Regions from separate parts of the Mesorhizobium sp. L-2-11 genome, predicted to be linked through region 3. Evidence: predicted binding sites of a transcription regulator. Region 3 holds the regulator's gene; each other region holds the start of a gene.

Region 1 (7,106 bases), 2.6 Mb from region 3:
GAAGATGTAGTCGGGCCTGAGCTCGCCGAGTTCCAGCGCATCGTCGCGGGTCTTGGCGCCGCCGGTGCCGACCATCATTTTTGCCTGGAAACGTTCGATCGTCTCGGCGAGTTCGGCCTTGCCGGCCTCGACATGGATACCATCGGCCTGGACGCGGCCGGCGATGCGGGTGTCGCCGGCAATGACGACAGCTACGCCTGCCGCTTGCGCCGCCGGCACGATCTGTTCGGCGAAGGCCTGGAAGGAGGCTTCGTCCATGTCGTTTTCGGGCAGGATCAGCGAGGCGACATCGCCGCCCTCGAACGCCGCGCCGATGCGCTCAGCCGACACGCCGGGTGGCGCGATCAGCACGATGCGGCAGCGATTTGGAGGCGTTGCGTCGTTCATGGTTTTTGACCCCGGTTTTCGCCTATGCCGGGCGAAGATGGTTGCATTGCGGCATAGAGCAAAGTGCCGGCCTTGAACAGGCGGGCGGCCAGGACCATTGGCGCATGATTGTCGCACGGCGACGTTCTTGCCTCACTTGATTGCCTGGGTGCTTTCGGCTGGGGTCTTCGATTGCCACAGCGTCCAGCCAAGATTCATGCCGGCGGCGGCGACCAGGATGGCGGCGCCGCCGACGATCTGGGCCGGATGCAGCCGGTGGCCGAAGGCGACGACATCGACCAGGATCGCGACAATAGGGTAGATGAAGGACAGCGACCCCTGCAGATAGGTTGGCAGTTTCTGAATGGCGCCGTACATCAGGATGTACATCAGACCGGTATGGACGACGCCAAGCGTCGCCAGCATGCTCCAGCTCCACACGTCGGCGGGAAGGTGGGAAAGGCTGGCGAAGGGTGCCAGCATGACGACGCCGACGCAGACCTGGATCAGGGCGATCAGGTGCGGCGGCGTGTCTTTGAGCTTCTTGGTGACGATGGCGGCGACGGCCCAGAAGAAAGCCGCACCCAGCGCCATCGCGATGCCGATAAAATAATCCGTACCGACATTACCTGTATTGGGGCCTGCATCGGAGCCCGCATCAGGCGAGCCTTGCACGATCAGCAGCAAGCCGGCGAAGGCGATGCCAAGCCAGGTCAGCTTTGTCAGGGTCAGCCGCTCTGAGAAGAAGAGCGAGCCAAAGCCGACCAGCATGAAGGGCTGCGTGTTGTAAACAGCCGTGGCGATCGAGATCGAGGCGCGGGAAAACGAGCTGAACAGCAGCAGCCAGTTGACGACGATGGCAGCACCCCCGAGAGCCGAGATCGCCACGATGCGCAGTGACAGCCTGCCGCGCAGCAGCCCTAGGGCAGCGCAAATGATCAGTAGCGTTATCGCGCCGAAGGCGCAGCGCCAGAAGACGACGTCCATGATGGGCTCGCCCGACATGACGACGAACCATCCGATCGTGCCGAGGATCACCATTGCGGCCGTCATTTCGATCGTGCCGCGCGCCGTGCTGTCCATGAATATTGCCTCTCGAAACGCTGATGATTGATAATTCCATGCCGCATCGGCGCTTTCTATAATTTTCGCTAGGTGATATGCTGGTAGTGCCTAATAAAATAAGGTGAAGCCGGCCTTTTTCTTGGGAATGTCAAATGCTGGACGATCTGGACCGACGCCTTCTCGAAATCCTGATCAAGGATTCGCGAACCTCATTGAAGGAACTGGCCCAACAGGTAGGACTTTCGTCGCCGAGTGTCGCGGAACGCCTGCGTCGGCTGGAGGATCGTGGCGTTATCAGGGCCTTCACCATCGAGATCGATCCGCAAGCGCTCGGCTACACCTTGCAGGCGATCGTTCGCATCCGGCCCTTGCCGGGCAAGCTGCATATTGTGCAGAAGCTGATTGAGGAGACTCCGGAGTTTGGCGAATGCGACAAGGTGACGGGCGACGACTGCTTTGTTGCCCGGCTGTTCGTGCGCTCGATCGGCGATCTCGACAAGCTTCTCGACCGTATCGCCGACAAGGCCGAAACGAGCACAGCCATCATCAAGGCGCAGCCGATCCGCAGGCGCCCACCGCCGCTAGCCGCAACCGCCATCTCGAATCCGTGACAGGCCTCAGCACGAACGACGCACAGCGTCATGTGCGCATTTGCAGTCGCGGCGCGAAAGTTTATCGGCTATTCCAGCGTCTGCACGCTTTCCCTCCAACTGCTCCCGTCGATGTCAGGCCTGCTTCTCGATCCGTGGTTCTATGCCGCCGCCATTCCAGCCGTCATCCTGGTCGGTCTGTCCAAGGGCGGCTTTGGCGGTGCGGTCGGATTCGTGGGCGTCCCGCTGATGGCGCTGGCCATGCCGCCGGTGCAGGCAGCCGCCATCCTGCTGCCTATACTGTGCCTGATGGACATCGTCTCGGTGTGGACATGGTGGGGTGTCTACGACCGCAAGATGCTTGCGGACATGATGCCGGGGGCAGTGATCGGCATCGGCCTCGGCTGGCTGACCGCGGCGCTGGTGACAGCGGAAATGGTGCGGCTGATCGTCGGCGCCGTGGCGATTATCTTCGTGCTTCGCTGGGTCTATCTGCAGATGCGGCACGGTGCGAGCCACTCAGCCGAGCCCAACCGCGCGGCTGCCGCATTTTGGGGGACCGTCGCCGGGTTCACAAGCTTCGTCGCCCATGTCGGCGGCCCGCCCTTTCAGGTCTATGCGCTGCCAATCCGACTCCATCCGAAAGTGCTGTCGGGCACCGCCGCAATCTTCTTTGCCGCCACCAACGCGTTGAAGCTCATCCCCTATTTTGCGCTCGGACAGTTCGACGCCACCAACCTGACCGCGTCGGCGGTTCTGGTGCCGCTGGCGCCGCTCTCGACCATCGCCGGCGCCTGGCTGGTGCGGCGGATGCGAGCGGAACTGTTCTACCCCTTCACCTATGCGACCGTAGCGGTCGTCGCGGTCAAGCTCCTGTGGGACGGGATCGCCGGCCTTCTCTAGATTGCGTCGCGTGGGAGACGGCTTTGTTTCGGCGTCCTATGAGGCACGGCCGGAAGGGAACCGCTCAAGGCAAGCGCGTCACGCCGTTTTCTGCTATTTTGGCAGCGCCGGGAGGGGTCGGGCGCGATGCGACATCGTCCAGAAACATTGCCGATGCTAATGCGCCGATGCCGGGGACCCGGTGGCGGGGCGACCGCCTGATCTCAACCATTCCCATGACGGGAAAAGGCAAATCGGGGCACACAATGCAAAAGGTAGCACGAAACTTCTTCACGCTGGCCGTCGTCTACGCACTGGTCGGGATGGCGCTCGGCCTACAGATGGCGATCAGCAAAGATCATGCGCAGATGCCAACCCACGCCCACATCATGGTGGCCGGATGGCTGATGTCGGCGGTGTTCGCCTTCTTCTACCATCTGTTTCCGGCAGTCGCGGAAAAGACGCTTGCCACCGTCCATTTCTGGTTGACGGCAATCAGTGGCACCGGCCTGTTGATCGGCCTTTACATTATGCTTGCCGGCAACCCGGTGATCGAGCCGCTGGTGGCAACATCCTCGATGGCTTTTTACGCGGGGCTGCTGCTGTTCGCCTATATCGCGCTGCCGGTGGTGTGGAAAGCCGAGCGGCATCCTGAGACGCAAAAGGCCTGAGTCCAAAGGTTTGGGCCCGAAAAGGCCTGGAGTTATTGTGCTGTTACGGCACAGGCGGGCGAGGCTTGATCAAAAAATATCCACGACGTTAAGGCTTCATTAAGCTTTACGGGCGTTTACTATGCGCATCCAGTGATCTGGATTCTTACCGAGTGGTTGGAGCCACTTTGTTTGACGCCTCCCTGTTAAACTCCTGAGAGCCGCCTTATCCGCGGCTCTTTTTTTTCGCGCTCCGGATTGCCGGTCGCCCGCCGTTAACCGTTTGTTAAACATGTGCTTGCCTTCGCCGGCGGCGAAGCGCATTTTCAAGCCTCGGTCATATAGGGTGCAGGCGTGACGGCGATGACGCCGATTCGGCCGGCTGTAAGGCAAGTGCAGGGCGTATCGATGAACGATCCTTCGAAGGGAAGCGCGAAAACCATCAAGCTGGCGGAGCGCCGGGTTTTCTCCCAATCCTTCAAGCCGCTCTACCAGGAAGGCATGGGCCTGGTCGAGCAGGCGGCCGAATATCTGGACGGCAAGGGCCGGGCCGAGGCGAAGAAACTGTCCAGGCTGGCGGCGACGCTCTATGCGGCCGAGTCGATGCGACTGACCACGAGGCTGATGCAGGTCGCCTCCTGGCTGCTTCTGCAGCGCGCGGCGAATTCCGGCGAGATGACTCGCGATCAGGTTGCTTCCGAAAAATCCAAGGTGCGTCTCGACACCGCTTCCGCCAACAACGATGCCGCAGGCTGGGCCGAACTGCCCAAGGATTTTCTTGACCTCATCGACCGCTCGCTGCGCCTGCAGGCGCTGGTGCGTCGCATGGACGAGGAAATTTACGGCGCCGTGGCCGAGGTCGCGCCATCCGGCCGCCGCGTCAATCCGGTTTCCGATCAGATCACGCTGCTGAACACGGCTTTCGCCCGCGGCTGACAGGCCGCTCGATATTCTCGGCTAAACGCCAGAAGCGTCCTTTCGCGGGCCAATCCGTCGCCGACTCTATGTTCCCTTCACGATCCTCGGCTTTATTGGTCGGCGGGATTGAGCCGCACTGCCAAGGGCCACGGCCAACCGCTTCTCGTCTTCGATGGCGCGATCGACTGCCTCGATTTCCTCTTGGAGCTCCTTTAGCTTGGCTCCGTAGCTGGAGCCGTCGCTGTCCCCGATCTGAAAGCCGCTTGCCCGCATTGCGTCGCGGGTATGGTGCACGTTACGGACTCCTTCGCGTCGAGTCGCGACCAGGATTTCCCTGAACTCTTCAAGACGTTCAACGTGATTGCGAGTCATTGCATTCTCCCATTTCGTCGTCATCGGCGCTGACGGCGATTCAGCACGGTGAAAACTTACGGCGCAGAAGGTTTAAGTGACTCTAAGAGATACGCTCGACAAAACATGAATGCGAAAGCTCAAATTTGACCGTCTTGCAATAAAGTGGAGCGCGGGAGGAGGAAATTGGCTTGGGACCCGACCGATCATCGATCTGAGCATTGAGGCGCGCCAAGCGCTCGGCCTGCCTGATTGAGGTGCTCACGGACCCGAATGTCCGTTCCGCTTCAGTTCTCGAAAACCACGCCATCTGTCTCGTCAGAGCGAATTCTCAACCAGCCTGTGGGACGCTGCGGAGCCTGTTTCTGGTTTGTTCACATTTCGCTGGCATCGCTGTCCGCCATGGGTAGACTTGGCGGGATGGGGGAAATGATTCGCATCATCGGTATCGATCCGGGGCTGAGGCGCACCGGTTGGGGCATCGTCGAGAGCCTCGGCAACTCGCTGCGCTTCGTCGCCTCCGGCACCGTGCGCTCCGACGACAGGTCGGCGCTGGCGACGCGCCTTTGCCAGTTGCATGACGGGCTTGCCGAGATCCTGCATGCCGCCATGCCGCATGAGGCGGCGGTCGAGCAGACCTTCGTCAACAAGGATGCGGCCGCGACGCTGAAGCTTGGCCAGGCGCGCGGCATCGCCATGCTGGTGCCGGCGCTGGCCGGCCTTGTCGTCGCCGAATATGCGCCCAACGCCGTCAAGAAGGCGGTGATCGGCGTCGGTCATGGCGACAAGAAGCAGATCCACATGATGGTCAAGGTGCTGATGCCAAAGGCGACGTTCGACACCGACGATGCCGCCGACGCGCTGGCCATTGCCATCTGCCACGCGCATCACCGGCAGAGTGTAGTCTACAGGTTGGCGGCGTTAGGCTAGAGCGACGTGCGTCCGTTTGGACGCACAAAGTACGCTCTAGCACTTTGAATCCACGCATCGTGCTTTGCTTTCCGGATCTCGATATCATGTCTCCTGAAACCGATCCATGAGGGCCCTATCCATGAGAACCTTGTACCCATGAGAGCTTTGGCATGATCGGCAAGCTGAAAGGCACGCTGGACGAGGTCGACGAGGATTTCTGCATCATCGACGTGCACGGCGTCGGCTATGTCGCCCACTGCTCGGCGCGCACGCTTGCCGCTTTGCCGGCACCCGGCGAGGCGGTGGTGCTGTTCATCGAAACCTATGTGCGCGAGGATATGCTGCGGCTCTACGGTTTCCAGTCGGTGCTGGAGCGCGAGTGGTTCCGGCTGTTGATGAGCAATGTGCAGGGCGTCGGCGCCAAGGTGGCGCTGGCCATTTTATCGACGATGGCGCCGGCCGAACTCGCCAATGCCATCGCGCTGCGTGATATTGCCATGGTCAGCCGCGCGCCCGGCGTCGGCAAGAAGGTGGCCGAGCGCATCGTCACCGAACTGAAGAACAAGGCGCCGGCGTTTGCGGGCACTGCGTCCGGCACCATCGGCCTGAAGCAGGAGCTTGGCGAAGGCGTCGCGCCGGCGCCGATCACCGACGCCGTCTCGGCGCTGGTCAATCTCGGCTATTCGCGCGATACCGCCGCCAATGCGGTGGCGGCGGCGCTGAAAAGCGCCGGCGAGGACGCGGATGCGCCGAAGCTGATCCGCTTCGGGCTGAAGGAACTGGCGCGGTGAGACATTGCCCGAGAAATAAATTCCGACTAGGAACAAGAGCATGGGTGGATATGCCGGTTTGACCTCCAGGGGGCAGCTTACGACTCCAAAGAAAGTCCGGGACGCCTTGTCGCTCAAGGCAGGCGATACGGTTGCGTGGACGGTCACGGACGGTCTTCTGATAGGAACGCCGCGCAATCCTAGATTTTCCGACCTTGCCGGATTTCTGGGCAATCCGCCCGGCGGGCCTGCCACGCTGGAGGAAATCGACGCCGCGGTGTGGGATGTCGTTGGTCGCCACGTCGCCGGTGATCGCGATGGAAGTGGGCGCGCCTGATGAGCCTTTCGCCACGCCTCATTGCTCCCGACAAGCGCGGCGAAGATGCCGAGCAGACCTTGCGGCCGCAGACGCTCGGCGATTTTGTCGGCCAGGCGGCGGTGCGGGCCAATCTCAAAGTATTCATCGAGGCCGCCAAGGGCCGCAGCGAGGCGCTCGACCATGTGCTGTTCGTCGGGCCGCCCGGCCTCGGCAAGACGACGCTGGCGCAGATCATGGCGCGCGAGCTTGGCGTCAATTTCCGCTCGACCTCGGGTCCGGTCAT
Region 2 (7,106 bases), 150 kb from region 3:
GGCCGGCGGGACAGCACCCCCCTCTGTCCTGCCGGACATCTCCCCCTCAAGGGGGAGACCGGATGTCACGATTGTTTTCGCCAATTTTCGACGTTTGAGAAAAAGGCAGGGCAATGAAGCTGCCAATCTCCCCCCTTGAGGGGGAGATGTCCGGCAGGACAGAGGGGGGTGCTGTGTCCCTCGGAGCCTTGCAATAAATCCTCCCGGCAACCGATCAAGCCGCCTCCAGGGCCGCCTTCACCGCAGCGATCGCGTCTTCGGCCCTCGAGGCGTCCGGGCCGCCGGCCTGGGCCATGTCAGGCCGACCGCCGCCGCCCTGCCCGCCCAATGCTGCCGACGCCACACGCACCAGGTCGACAGCGCTGAAGCGGCCGGTCAGGTCGTCGGTGACGCCGACCACGACGCTGGCCTTGTTGTCCTCGCTGGCGCCGACGAAGACGACGACGCCGGAGCCAAGCGACTTCTTGCCGGCATCGGCCAACGGTTTTAGATCCTTCGGCGCCACACCCGATACCGCCTTGCCGAGGAAGCCGACGCCGGCAATGGTCTCGTTCTCGGCAGGCACGCCGGCTGGCGAGCGGTCGCCCAGCGCCAGCTTCTTGCGCGCTTCGGTCAGTTCCTTCTCGAGCTTCTTGCGCTCGTCGAGCAGTGCCTCGACGCGCGCCGGCACGTCGGCCGGCGAGATCTTCAGCGCGGCAGCTGCCGCCTTCAGCCGCTTGTCCTGCTCGTCGAGATGCTTTCTGGCCGCCTCGCCGGTCAGCGCCTCGATGCGGCGCACGCCGGCGGCGACGGCGCTGTCCGATACGATGTGCACCAGACCGATATCGCCGGTCGCCCTGACATGCGTGCCGCCGCATAGCTCGACCGAATAGGGCCGGTTGGCCTTGCCGCCATGCAAGCCCGTGCCCATCGAAACGACGCGCACCTCATCGCCATACTTTTCGCCGAACAGCGCCATGGCGCCTTCGGCAATGGCATCGTCAACCGACATCAGCCGCGTGGTGACCGGGCTGTTCTGGACGACGATCTCGTTCGCCATCCGCTCGACCTCTTCGAGCTCGTCAGGCGAGATCGGCTTGTTGTGCGAAATGTCGAAGCGCAGACGCTCGGGCGCGACCAGCGAACCCTTCTGCGCGACATGGGTGCCTAGCACCTCGCGCAGCGCTTCGTGGATCAGATGCGTCGCGGAATGGTTGGCGCGCAGCCTGGAGCGGCGCGCATGGTCGACCTTCAGCTCGACGGTCGCGCCGGTGTTGACCGTGCCGTCGGCCACCTTGCCGAGATGCACGAAAAGCCCATCGGCCTTCTTCTGCGTATCGGAGATCTCGATCGAGAAGCCTTCGCCTGAAATGACACCGGTATCGCCCACCTGGCCGCCGGATTCGCCATAGAACGGCGTCTGGTTGACGACCACGGCGACCGCCTCGCCCTTGGCGGCGCTGTCGACGAGCTTGCCGTCCCTGACCAGCGCCTGGATGAGGCCTTCCGCCTGCTCGGTCTCGTAGCCGAGAAATTCGGTGGCGCCATACTCCTCGCGCACCGGGAACCACACAGTTTCGGTCGCGGCCTCGCCGGAACCAGCCCAGCTCCTGCGCGCCTCGGCCTTCTGCTGTTCCATCGCATTGGTGAAGCCGGCGAGGTCGACCGAGATGTTGCGCCGACGCAGCGCGTCCTGCGTCAGATCGAGCGGAAAGCCATAGGTGTCGTAGAGCTTGAAGGCTGTCTCGCCATCCAGCATGTCGCCGGCACCCAGCGTTTCCGTCGCCTCCGAAAGCAGGCCCAAGCCGCGCACCAGCGTCTTGCGGAAACGGGTTTCTTCAAGCTTCAGCGTTTCGGTGATCATCTGTTCGCCGCGCACCAGTTCCGGATAGGCCTGGCCCATCTCGCGCACCAGCGCCGGCACCAGCCGCCACATCAGCGGATCATGGGCGCCCAAAAGCTGCGCATGGCGCATGGCGCGGCGCATGATGCGACGCAGCACGTAGCCGCGGCCTTCATTGGACGGCAACACGCCGTCGGCCACCAGAAAGCAGGACGAACGCAAATGGTCGGCGATGACGCGGAACGATGCCACGGTGTCGGCATCCGGACCGCGGCCGAGCGCGGATGACGCAGCGTCGATCAGATGACGGAACAGGTCGGTCTCGAAGACGCTCTCGACCCCTTGCAAAATGGAGGCCATGCGCTCCAGGCCCATGCCAGTGTCGATCGACGGGCGCGGCAGATCGATGCGCTCGTCCTTCGTCACCTGTTCGTACTGCATGAACACCAGGTTCCAGAATTCGAGGAAACGGTCGCCATCTTCCTCGGGGCTGCCGGGAGGGCCGCCCCAGACGTGCTCGCCGCGGTCGATGAATATCTCCGAGCACGGACCGCAAGGTCCGGTGTCGCCCATTGCCCAAAAATTGTCCGAGGTCGGAATGCGGATGATGCGATCGTCGGAAAAGCCGGCGATCTTCTTCCAGTAGCCGGCAGCCTCGTCGTCGGTGTGATAGACCGTGACCAGCAGCTTGTCCTTCTTCAGCCCGAACTCCCTGGTGATCAGGTTCCAGGCAAGCTCGATGGCGCGCTCCTTGAAATAGTCGCCGAACGAGAAATTGCCGAGCATCTCGAAGAAGGTCAGGTGGCGCGCGGTGTAGCCGACATTGTCGAGGTCGTTATGCTTGCCGCCGGCGCGAACACTCTTCTGAGCCGTCGTGGCACGCGAATAGGGTCGCTTTTCCAGGCCGGTGAAAACGTTCTTGAACTGCACCATGCCGGCATTGGTGAACATCAGCGTTGGGTCGTTGCGTGGCACCAGCGGGCTCGACGCGACGACCTCGTGACCCTCCTTGCGGAAATAGTCGAGGAATGTCGACCGGATCTCGTTCACGCCACTCATGAATGACACTGCCTTTTAGCTTTAGAGAGAGCCGTCGGCCCGGCCGACGGCAAATGGACATGGCCTTTTAGCCGCCGCGTTGCACCCTGTCCAGAAACACGGAATTGGGCCAATTTGCGGGGCTTGCCGGTCATCTCAAACGCAAACCGCCGGCGCTAGGCCGGCGGTTCGAACGCAACATTACAGAACTCGATTACACAGGCTGGAGGTGATGAACGGGAATCATGGCCAAACTCCGGCCACTGCCGAAGCCTACATGGCGCCAGCTTCGTCCTCGAAACCGTCGTCTCCGCCTTCGGAACCACCATTCTCGAGGAATTTTTCCGCAATCAGCCCGGCATTCTGCCGTAGTGCCAATTCGATCTCGCGCGCCGTGTCGGGATTGTCGCGCAGGAACAGTTTTGCGTTCTCGCGGCCCTGGCCGAGACGCTGCGAATTGTAGGAGAACCAGGCGCCCGACTTCTCGACCACGCCGGCCTTGACGCCGAGATCGACCAGCTCGCCGGTCTTGGACACGCCCTCGCCATACATGATATCGAACTCGACCACCTTGAAGGGCGGCGCCAGCTTGTTCTTGACCACCTTGACGCGGGTCTGGTTGCCGACGACCTCGTCGCGGTCCTTGACCGAGCCGATGCGGCGAATGTCGAGGCGCACCGAAGCATAGAATTTCAGCGCGTTGCCGCCGGTCGTGGTCTCGGGCGAACCGAACATGACGCCGATCTTCATGCGGATCTGGTTGATGAAGATGACCATGGTATTGGAGCGCGAGATCGAGGCGGTCAGCTTGCGCAGCGCCTGGCTCATCAGGCGAGCCTGCAGGCCGGGCAGCGAATCGCCCATCTCGCCCTCGATTTCGGCGCGCGGCGTCAGCGCCGCGACCGAATCGACCACCAGCACGTCGATGGCGCCGGAACGCACCAGCGTGTCGCAGATCTCCAGCGCCTGCTCGCCGGTATCGGGCTGCGAAATCAGCAGGTTTTCAAGGTCGACGCCGAGCTTGCGGGCATAGACCGGGTCGAGCGCGTGCTCGGCATCGACGAAGGCGCAGATGCCGCCCTTCTTCTGGGCCTCCGCCACAGTGTGCAGCGCCAGCGTCGTCTTGCCCGAGCTTTCCGGCCCGTAGATCTCGATGATGCGGCCGCGCGGCAGGCCGCCGACGCCGAGCGCGATGTCGAGGCCAAGCGAACCGGTCGGCACCGTTTCGATCTCGACGACCTGCTCGTTTGCGCCGAGCCGCATGATCGAGCCCTTGCCGAAGGCACGCTCGATTTGCGACAGCGCCGCATCCAGAGCCTTTGATTTGTCCACCGTTTTGTCCTCTACAAGCCGCAAAGAATTCTGAGCCATGATACATCACCCCTTGATCGTCAATGAAGGCCGGACAATCCGTAATCCCTATCAATTTGTACCTTTTTTGTTCTCGATTGGCAAGGGGAGACAACCGATTGAAAAACCAACAATATCCGAATTTGTTCTTTTTTTGTTTCGACTTTCAGCTAAGAATATATCCTGCTTACCCCTGCGGGATCGTGCTGCCGTCCTCCGAATCGCGGCTTCGGTTGCCGGGTTTAGCCGGACAACCTAGTGTCCACCGGACAACAGCAAAGGTCATCTCGCTGGCATGATGAAGTCGCCGACAGTCCTGGCCGTAGGCGGCGCCTATATCGAGCGACGCGGCCATGTTTTGGGGGCGTTCGTGCCGGCGGCGTCGAGTCCCGGCACGATGCGCGAGGAAGTCGGCGGCGCCGTCTTCAATGCGCTGCGCTGCGCGGTGCGCCGCGGCGTCTCCGGCTCGCTGCTTTCGGTGCGCGGCGGCGATGTTCTGGCCGACGTGGTGGCGCGCGCCGTCGCTGCGGCCGGCATTGCCGATCTGTCCGTGGTGTTCCTCGATCGCACGACGCCGAGCAATACGACGATCTTCGACGGCGACGGCGCGCTGATCGCCGGCCTTGCCGACATGGCGCTCTACGATCTGGCGCTTGCCAAGCAGATCCGTCGTGCCAAGGTACGCGAGGCAATCAGCACCGCCGATGCGGTCCTGTGCGACGCCAACCTGCCGTCGGCGGCGCTGGAGCGGCTGGTGACGCTTGCCGCTGGCAAGCCGGTCTTCGGCCTCGCAGTCTCGCCCGACAAGGCGGCGCGGCTCGTGCCGGTGCTGGGCAGCCTGGCGCTGGCCTTCATGGACCGGCGCGAGGCCATCGCAATCGCCGCTGTCGGTATCGACGCTGCGGAGCAAGATATCGCCGACGGCCTGAGGCGAGCCTGCCTGAAAAGCGGCGTGGTGACGGCGGATGACGGTCCGGTGCTGGGTTTCGACGAAGCCGGCGCCTTCTCGATCCTGCCGCCGAAAAAAGTCGCGGACGGCGCCGCCGATGCGCTGGCGGGCGCAACGGTCGCCGCCCTGCTGCGCGGCCTGACGCTGCGCGCGGCGATGCGCGAAGGCGTTGCCGCGGCAATGCTTGCGATCGAAAGTGCCGAACTTGTGCCGGCTTTTACGGCGGCGACCCTTGCCGAGGCGCTGGCGCTTGTGCCCGAGACGCAGGAAATTGGCATGAGATGATGACCAGCGGAGAGGCAACCTATTTGCCGGCACGCAGCCCCGCCTCATAGGCCCGCCTCGCCCAGACCGCCATCTCATCCGGATCGTCGAAGGCGCTGTCGGGAACGCTCCAATACGGCATCGACACCAGCTTGCCGTGCCGCGAGCCGGTGTAAGTCCATTGCCGGCAGCCGGCCGCTTCGAATTCGGGCGCGCTTTCCGCGTCGGCTTTCAGCATCAATTCGCCACGAATGACGATGGCGACGATGACGCCGTCGAAATAGATGCCCTTGCCGCCGAACATCTTGCGAATGCTGACCGGGCCGAGGCCTTCGAAAAGTTCGGCAATGCGTTCATTGTCCATGCCGCGATCATGTCACCCGAATTTAGGCTTGTCATCGCCGCAACCGACGCCATCCTGACAAGTTGAAACCAATTTTGTCGGAGCTTTTTCATGCCGCTTCTGCTCAAAGGGTCCTGCCGGTGCAATGCCATCCGCTTTGAGGTGGAAAGCCACACGCCGGTGCCGTTCATGCTGTGCTACTGCTCGATCTGCCGCAAGCAGCAGGGCGGCGGTGGCTTTGCCATCAATCTCGGCGCCGATTTCGAGACGCTGAGGATCAAGGGCAAGCGCAGTCTTGGCGTCTACCAGGCCGAGATCGAGGACGACGAGCATCCGCAATGCGAGATCTCGTCAGGCGAGCGGAATTTCTGCAAGAAATGTGGTTCGGCGCTGTGGCTCTATGACCGGACCTGGCCGGAACTGGTCCACCCCTTCGCCTCGGCGATCGACACAGACCTGCCAAAACCACCTGAAAAGGTGCACCTCATGCTGAAATACAAGGCGAACTGGGTCGAGCCCGAGATCGGCAAGGATGACAAGATCTTCGACCTCTATCCCGAGGAATCGATCGCAGACTGGCACAAGCGGACGGGAATGTGGGTGAAGTAGGTCCTTCTCCCCGTCTACGGGGAGAAGATGCCGGCAGGCAGATGAGGGGCGGCGCTAACGTTGCAGAGGCCGGCTCTGCCCCTCATCCGGCCCTTCGGGCCACCTTCTCCCCGTAAACGGGGAGAAGGGAAGATCAGGCCGACGCGCGCGCCTCGGCCAGTGCCTTCAGATCGGCCGGCTTGAGCTCAACCGATTCGCCGCAGCCGCAGGCCGAGCTCTGGTTCGGGTTGCGGAAGGTGAAGCCGGTGCGTAGCGTCGTCTGCTCGAAATCCATCTCGGTGCCGAACAGGAAAAGCGCTGCCTCAGGCGCGACATAGACATGGGCGCCGTCGCGCTCGATATGATCGTCCTTGGTATTCGGCTCGGTCACCAGATCGACCGTATATTCCATGCCGGCGCAGCCGCCCTTCTTGATGCCAAGGCGAATGCCATGCGCATTCTCACGGGTCGCGACGATCTCGCGTACCCGGTCGGCAGCCTTTTCGGTCATCGTGATGACGGCGAAGCGTCCCATGTCATTCTCCATGTTCGCGCGGGTTCAAGGCCTGCGGATCATTTCATAGCTCAAAATGGTTATATCAGTGTCGTACTGCAAGGTCTTTATTGCCAGTGTCCGTCCAACGCTGCCGTCGCATATGCATTGAGCGCAGCTTCGGCCGAATCGCGCTTATTTTCTTCCAAGGCATAGAACGCGTCATCCAAGGCATTGAAATCTATACCGCTCCCGCCAA
Region 3 (7,106 bases):
AAGCCGCTGGCCGAAGTGGCCGCCGACATCCGCAAGGACCTGGCGCTGGGCGAGGCAAGCCGCATTCTGCTCGACGTGCACGACAGTTACGAAGATAGCCGCGCTTCGGGCAGCACGCTCAAGCAAGCGGCCGAAAAACTGAAGCTGAAGGTCGTCACCGTCGACGCGATCGATCGCACCGGCCTGCGGTCGGACGGCAGCATCGTCAAGGATCTGCCGGAATCGCCGGAGCTCATCAAGGCGGTGTTCGATGCCGAACCCGGAACCGAGAATCCCGACCTCACCACCGCCAACAACGGCTTCGTGTTCTACGAGGTGGATTCGATCACGCCGGCCCGCGACCGCACGCTGGATGAAGTCCGCCAGAAGGTGGTGGCCGACTGGATGGCGGCGGAAACGACCAAGCGGCTCACCGCAAAAGCGCAGGAGCTCGAAAAGCGTCTCGAGGCCGGCACCACGCTCGACGTGATCGCCAGCGAGCTCAAGCTTGAGAAGCAGACCAAGCGCGGCGTCAAGCGCGGGGCCGACGACGCCGATTTCGGCAAGGAAGGGGCGGCTGCGATGTTCGGCGAAGGCGAAGGCGGGACCGGATTGATCGCCTCGCCCACCGGCGACGGACAGATCCTGTTCAGGATCGCCGAAGTGTTCGAGCCTGCCGGAGCCGACGCCAGCTCGGTGCCGGACGACGCGCAGAAATCGTTCACCGCCGGCATGTCCGACGACCTGCTTGACCAGCTGGTGGCGCAGCTGCAGACGCAATATGACGTTCGCATCGACCAGACCGCCGTTGCCCAAGCCCTGACCAGATGAGCGCGCTCAAGACCCACATCGCCAAGGTCGCCGCCGGCAGCTCGCTTTCCTTCGAGGAAGCGCGCGATGCCTTCGACATCATCATGTCGGGCGACGCCACGCCCGGCCAGATCGGCGGCTTCCTGATGGCGCTGCGCGTGCGCGGCGAGACGGTGAGCGAGATTTCCGGCGCCGTCGCCACCATGCGCGCCAAGATGCTGCGCGTCGACGCGCCGGCTGGCGCCATCGACATCGTCGGCACCGGCGGCGACAATTCGCACAGCGTCAACATCTCGACCGCATCCGCCTTCGTCATCGCCGCCTGCGGCGTGCCGGTGGCCAAGCACGGCAATCGCGGACTATCCTCGCAGACCGGCGCCGCCGACGTGCTGACCGCGCTCGGCGTCAAACTCGACATCCCGCCGGAAACGATCGGCCGCTGCATCCACGACGCAGGCGTCGGCCTCATGTTCGCGCCGGCACATCATCCGGCGATGAAGCATGTCGGCCCGATCCGGGTCGAGCTCGGCACCCGCACCATCTTCAACCTGCTTGGCCCGCTCTCCAATCCGGCAGGTGTCGTCAGGCAGATGGTTGGCGTCTTCCTGCCGGAATGGATCATGCCGGTGGCCGAGACGCTGAAGGCACTGGGCGCCGACCACGCCTGGGTCGCCCATGGCGACGGCTATGACGAGATCACCACCACCGGCGAAACCCAAGTGGCCGAACTGGTCGGCGGCGAGATCCGCAGCTTTACGCTGACCCCGGAAGCGGTCGGGCTGAAGCGGCATACCAAGGACGAATTGCGCGGTGGCGATGCCGCCTACAACGCCCAGGCGCTGCGCGACATGCTGGGCGGCGCTGCCGGCGCCTTTCGCGATACGGTGCTGATGAACGCCGGCGCCGGACTGGTGGTGGCGGGCAAGGCGACGACGCTTGCCGATGGCATGGCGACGGCGGCGCAAGCCATCGACAGCGGCCGGGCGCTGAAAGTGCTTGACCGGCTGGTCGAGATTTCGAACGGATAGCCCCGTGTCTGATATCCTGCGCAAGATCGAAGCCTACAAGCGCGACGAGATCGCCGCGGCGAAGGCGCGCGTGCCGCTTGCCGAAATCAAGGCACGGGCAAAGGCTGCCGACGCACCACGCGGTTTTCTCTCGGCCCTTGAAGCCAAACGCAGATCCGGCAGTTTCGCGCTGATCGCCGAAATCAAGAAGGCGAGCCCGTCCAAGGGCCTGATCCGCGCCGATTTCGATCCGCCGGCGCTGGCCTGGGCCTATGCCAAAGGTGGGGCTGCCTGCCTCTCGGTGCTGACCGATGCGCCGTCCTTCCAGGGGGCGCCTGAATTCCTCACCGATGCGCGCAGCGCCGTGACATTGCCGGCTTTGCGCAAGGATTTTCTGTTCGAGCCCTATCAGGTGTTCGAGGCCCGTGCGTGGGGCGCGGACGCCATCCTGATCATCATGGCGAGCGTCGATGACACCGTGGCCAGGGAACTCGAAACGACGGCTTTCGAGCTTGGCATGGACGCGCTGGTCGAGGTGCATGACGAGGCCGAGACTGAACGCGCGCTGAAACTGTCGTCGCGGCTGATCGGCATCAACAACCGCAATCTCCGGACGTTCGAAACCAGCATCGAGACATCGGAGCGGCTCGCGGCGATGGTGCCTGCCGACCGGCTGCTGGTCAGCGAGAGCGGTATTTTCTCGCACCAGGACTGCCGCAGGCTGGAACGGAGCGACATTGGCACGTTCCTCGTCGGCGAGAGCCTTATGCGGCAACAGGACGTGGCCACTGCGACGCACCTGCTTTTGACGGGCAAGGCGCCCGCCAATGCATCCGCCCGAAAATCGGAATCGATTTTCGGAGAGCATGATGCCTAGATACAAAGCGTTAGAGCGTAGTTTGTGCGTCCAAATGGTCGCACGTCGCGCCAAGGTGACCTGACGATGTCGGCCGCCCTCACCCATCTTGGCGCGGAAGGCGAAGCCAATATGGTCGATGTCGGCGACAAGGCGGAGACGACCCGCACGGCAATCGCCGAAGGTCTTGTCTCGATGCGGCCTGAAACGCTGAAAATGATTCTCGACGGCGATGCCAGGAAAGGCGACGTGCTGGGCACGGCGCGCATCGCCGGCATCATGGCGGCCAAGAGGACGCATGAGCTGATCCCGCTCTGCCATCCGCTGCTGTTGACCAAGATATCGGTAGACATTGAACCGGACGCCAACCTGCCCGGCCTGAAGGTCACGGCGCTGGCCCGCGTCACCGGCAAGACCGGGGTCGAGATGGAAGCGCTGACTGCCGTCTCGGTCGCCTGCCTGACCATCTATGACATGGCCAAGGCGGTCGATCGCGGCATGGCGATCTCCGGCATCAGGCTGGTGGAAAAGACCGGCGGCAAATCCGGCGACTACAAGGCGGATGCCCAGGGGGCAGGCCAATAATGGCGCTGCTTGCGGTCGCCGAGGCGCTTGAGCACCTGCTTCAGGATGCTGCGCCCTTGCAGGCTGAAAGCGTCGCCCTGATGGACGCCGCCGACCGCGTGCTGGCGGGGCCGCTCGTGGCGCTCCGCACCCAGCCGCCATTCAACGCGTCGGCAATGGACGGCTATGCCGTGCGGGCCGAGGATGTCGCGTCCGTGCCGGCGAGACTCTCGGTGATCGGCATGGCGCCGGCCGGACGCGGCTTTGCCGGAACAGTCAGCCCGGCGCAGGCCGTGCGCATCTTCACCGGCGCGCCGCTTCCCGCGGGCGCCGACACCATCGTCATCCAGGAGAATGTCCGCGACCTCGGCGGCGGCATGGTCGAAGTGACCGCGCCGACGGTTGAAGGCCGCAACATCCGCCGCATCGGGCTCGATTTCTCGCAGGGCGACGTGCTGCTGGAGAAAGGCCGCCAGCTTGATCCGGCGGCATTGTCGCTGGCGGCATCGGCCAACCACCGGCAGGTCAGCGTGGCGAAACGGCCACTGGTCGCCATCATCGCCACCGGCGACGAATTGCTGCCGCCGGGCAGCGAGCTTGGCGCCGACCAGATCATCTCCTCCAATGCCTATGGCGTCGCCGCCGCTGTCCGCTCGGTCGGCGCCTGCGCACTCGATCTCGGCATCGCCCCCGACCGCAAGGAGGCGATCGCCGCGCTGGTGAAAAAAGCGGTCGACGCAGGCGCCGACGTCGTCGTCACGCTGGGCGGCGCCTCGGTCGGCGACCACGACCTCGTCCATGACGTGCTGACCGGCGAAGGCATGGCGCTCGATTTCTGGAAAATCGCCATGCGGCCCGGCAAGCCACTGATGTTCGGGCGGCTGGGCGACATCCGCTGCATCGGCCTGCCCGGCAATCCGGTGGCCAGCCTGGTCTGCACGCAGCTCTTTCTGAAGCCTCTGCTGGCGCGGCTCGGCGGCCGCGCCTTCCGCCAGGACATGCGTCAGGCGCGGCTCGGCGCCGCCATGCCGGCCAACGATCTCAGGCAGGACTATGTACGCGCGGTGGTTAAGGAAGAAGCTGGCACGCTTGAGGCAATGCCGTTCAGTATCCAGGATTCCTCGATGCTCAGAATGCTGGCCGACGCCAACGGACTGATCGTGCGCGAGCCATTCGCTCCCGCAGCCGAAGCGGGCGCCGCCTGCAGCGTGCTGATGCTACGCTGAACAAAACGTCAACGCATTCATTAAACTTTAAATGGTTGCGGAACACAACTGGAACAGATAGTGTTTGTTCTGGGTTTGTTTTTCTGATTCTATTGGGGGTCGCGATGCTGACACGCAAACAACATGAACTGCTGATGTTCATCCACGAGCGGCTGAAGGAAAGCGGCATTCCGCCCTCGTTCGACGAGATGAAGGAAGCGCTCGACCTCGCCTCCAAATCGGGTATCCATCGGCTGATCACGGCGCTGGAGGAGCGCGGTTTCATTCGCCGCCTGCCCAACCGCGCCCGCGCGCTGGAGGTGCTGCGCCTGCCCGATTCGATCGCGCCGGGCCTCAATGCGGCGCGCAAATTCTCGCCGAGCGTCATTCAGGGCAGCCTTGGGCAGGGCGGCCTCGGACGCCAGATCAAGCCGGCGCCGTCGCGCATGCGTGCGGCCGGCAATGACGACGACGTCGTTGCCACCGTCTCCATACCGGTGATGGGCCGCATTGCTGCCGGTGTGCCGATCGACGCCATCCAGCACCAGACCCATTCGATCTCGGTGCCACCGGACATGATCACCGGCGGCACGCACTACGCGCTGGAGGTCAAGGGTGATTCGATGATCGAGGCCGGCATCTTCGACGGCGACACGGTCATCATCCGCAACGCCGACACGGCCCAGCCTGGTGAGATCATTGTCGCTCTGGTCGACGAGGAAGAAGCGACGCTGAAGCGATTCCGCCGCAAAGGTGCCTCGATCGCACTGGAAGCCGCCAATCCGGCCTACGAGACGCGCATCTTCGGGCCGGACCGCGTCAAGGTGCAGGGCAAGCTCGTCGGACTGATCCGGCGTTACTGAGCGGCAGGTTTTTTGGGTTTCTCGGCCCTCTGGTATGGCGGCAGGCCCCTCGCCTCGCGCGAAAATCGCCGCTGCTCATGCCAGGGCCTGTATGGCTGTCTGACGGCAAAACGGATTTCTGCGCGCGTCGTCGCCGATAGCGGATCGAAGAAGACGGCGGCACTGCCCATGCGAGCGAGCTGCCGTTTGGTGACGACGAGAACCAGCGGATTGCGGCAGGGTTTGTAATAGGCTGTGGCATCGTCGATGACGATCAAATCAGCAAAGGCACAGGCCGGCCGCGCGGTTTTGCGGTTGTCGGCGAGCGCGATGAGCGCGCCGGACGGATGCCGGGCCAGGCACAGGCCGGCAGTGCAGCTGAAAGGCGCTCCCGGCGGCAGGTCGGCCGGGTCGGCGATGTCGAACCGCACATCTCCTTTTTCGAATGTCTCCGGCTCGACGATCGTTGTTGAAACCAGCGCATGTTTCCAGTTGTCGGTGGTGAATTCGTTCGAACGCACCCGGTTGACGGCAAGTTCGCCGCCGCCGATCGGCAGCGCCACCAGATGCGCATCCTCCGAGATCAGCACGTCGGGGGTGCGCGTCCCGGAAATCGTCAGCAGGCCGGCGAGCGCAAAGGGAAGTGCCGCAAGCCGCAGCCATGTCGTCGCCATCGTGGCGATGACCAGGGCGACCGTCACCAGCAGAACCGATTGCAACGAAATCAGTCCGACTGCATCGATTGGCGAACGCTCCGAGATCCATCCCGAAATTGCGATCATGGCCGTCAGGCCCTTGCCCATCATGTAGAGGAAAGGGCCGTCGAGGCCGAAAGGCATCGCCAAGGCGCTGAGGACGGCCAGGAACATGACGATGGTGACGATCGGCATGACGGCCAGATTGGCGAACAGGCTGAGCGGCGAGACGCGCTGGAAGTGCCATATGGCGAAGAGCGCAGTGGCGCTGCCGGCAATGATGGAGGTCATTGCGATGGTGCCTGCCCCAGCGACGAGTTTGCGCGTGACGAAAGCGACCGGTGACCGTCGCTGTCGCGGCGTCGTGGCCTTGTCGGCACGATAGTCGGACCAACCGGCGTAGGCGCCCACGAGAGCCGCAGTCGCGGCGAAGGACATCTGGAAGCTTGCGCCGACCACCTCATGCGGCGACACGACGATGACGGCGATGGCCGAAATCGCCAGGTTCCGCATCGTGAGTGCCGCCCGGTCGAACAGCACGGCGACAAGCATTACCGCCAGCATGATGAAGCTGCGTTCAGCCGCGACCACGATACCGGAGAAAATCAGATAGGCAGCGATGGAGACGAGTGCGGCAGCAGCCGCATATTTTTTGACCGGCCGGCGCGACGAAAAGTCGGGAAACAGCGCAAAGGCGCCGCGCAGCAATCCCATGACAGTGCCGGCGACAAGCGCCATGTGCAGGCCGGAAATGGAGATGATGTGGTAGATGCCGGTGCGCCGCATCGATTCGTTTATCTCTTCGGGGATGCCGGCACGCACGCCGACGATCAACGCAGCGGCAATCTCCCCCTCGGCACCACCGATGCTGTCCCTGATATGGTCGGCGATGGTTTCCCGCGCCTTCTCGATCGACGAAGAAAGGCGTGTGGTTAACGGTGCATCTTCCGAGACGACGATCTTTGGACTGCCGAGGAAAAAGCCACTGGCACCGATACCGGCGAAATAGCTGTCAAAGGAGAAGTCAAAGCTGTCCGGTCTGACCGGGCCAGTCGGAGGCAGAAGCCTCACATAGCCGGTTGCCACCGAGCCTGCGGTCATCTCAGCGGGAATCTTGCGTGCCGATACCCTGACACGTTCGGGCGCAT

The links. Region 3 encodes LexA, which represses DNA repair genes until DNA is damaged. Its sites were predicted from a motif close to TGTTCNNNNTGTGTTCNG; they were not measured.
Region 1: ruvC (crossover junction endodeoxyribonuclease RuvC) is a predicted target of LexA. The motif match lies at 5,183-5,200, and genes of this name have one in related genera.
Region 2: recA (recombinase RecA) is a predicted target of LexA. The motif match lies at 4,355-4,372, and genes of this name have one in related genera.

Annotation. Positions count from the first base shown of each region.
Region 1 is NZ_AP023257.1:1,113,037-1,120,142, forward strand. Features, by position in the region: gene JG739_RS05300 (thiamine phosphate synthase) at 1-387, opposite strand, end outside; gene JG739_RS05305 (DMT family transporter) at 520-1,449, opposite strand; gene JG739_RS05310 (Lrp/AsnC family transcriptional regulator) at 1,584-2,042, shown strand; gene JG739_RS05315 (sulfite exporter TauE/SafE family protein) at 2,154-2,924, shown strand; gene JG739_RS05320 (hypothetical protein) at 3,170-3,574, shown strand; gene rcdA (protease adaptor protein RcdA) at 3,962-4,489, shown strand; gene JG739_RS05330 (hypothetical protein) at 4,556-4,843, opposite strand; gene ruvC (crossover junction endodeoxyribonuclease RuvC) at 5,243-5,752, shown strand; gene ruvA (Holliday junction branch migration protein RuvA) at 5,905-6,525, shown strand; gene JG739_RS05345 (AbrB/MazE/SpoVT family DNA-binding domain-containing protein) at 6,566-6,841, shown strand; gene ruvB (Holliday junction branch migration DNA helicase RuvB) at 6,841-7,106, shown strand, end outside.
Region 2 is NZ_AP023257.1:3,858,730-3,865,835, reverse strand. Features, by position in the region: gene alaS (alanine--tRNA ligase) at 215-2,881, opposite strand; gene recA (recombinase RecA) at 3,134-4,231, opposite strand; gene JG739_RS18410 (PfkB family carbohydrate kinase) at 4,506-5,444, shown strand; gene JG739_RS18405 (TfoX/Sxy family protein) at 5,464-5,787, opposite strand; gene JG739_RS18400 (GFA family protein) at 5,878-6,375, shown strand; gene sufA (Fe-S cluster assembly scaffold SufA) at 6,509-6,889, opposite strand; gene JG739_RS18390 (DMP19 family protein) at 6,976-7,106, opposite strand, start outside.
Region 3 is NZ_AP023257.1:3,710,894-3,717,999, reverse strand. Features, by position in the region: gene JG739_RS17750 (SurA N-terminal domain-containing protein) at 1-810, shown strand, start outside; gene trpD (anthranilate phosphoribosyltransferase) at 807-1,817, shown strand; gene trpC (indole-3-glycerol phosphate synthase TrpC) at 1,822-2,673, shown strand; gene moaC (cyclic pyranopterin monophosphate synthase MoaC) at 2,740-3,237, shown strand; gene JG739_RS17730 (molybdopterin molybdotransferase MoeA) at 3,237-4,442, shown strand; gene lexA (transcriptional repressor LexA) at 4,547-5,284, shown strand; partial or broken gene JG739_RS17720 (ComEC/Rec2 family competence protein) at 5,278-7,106, opposite strand, start outside.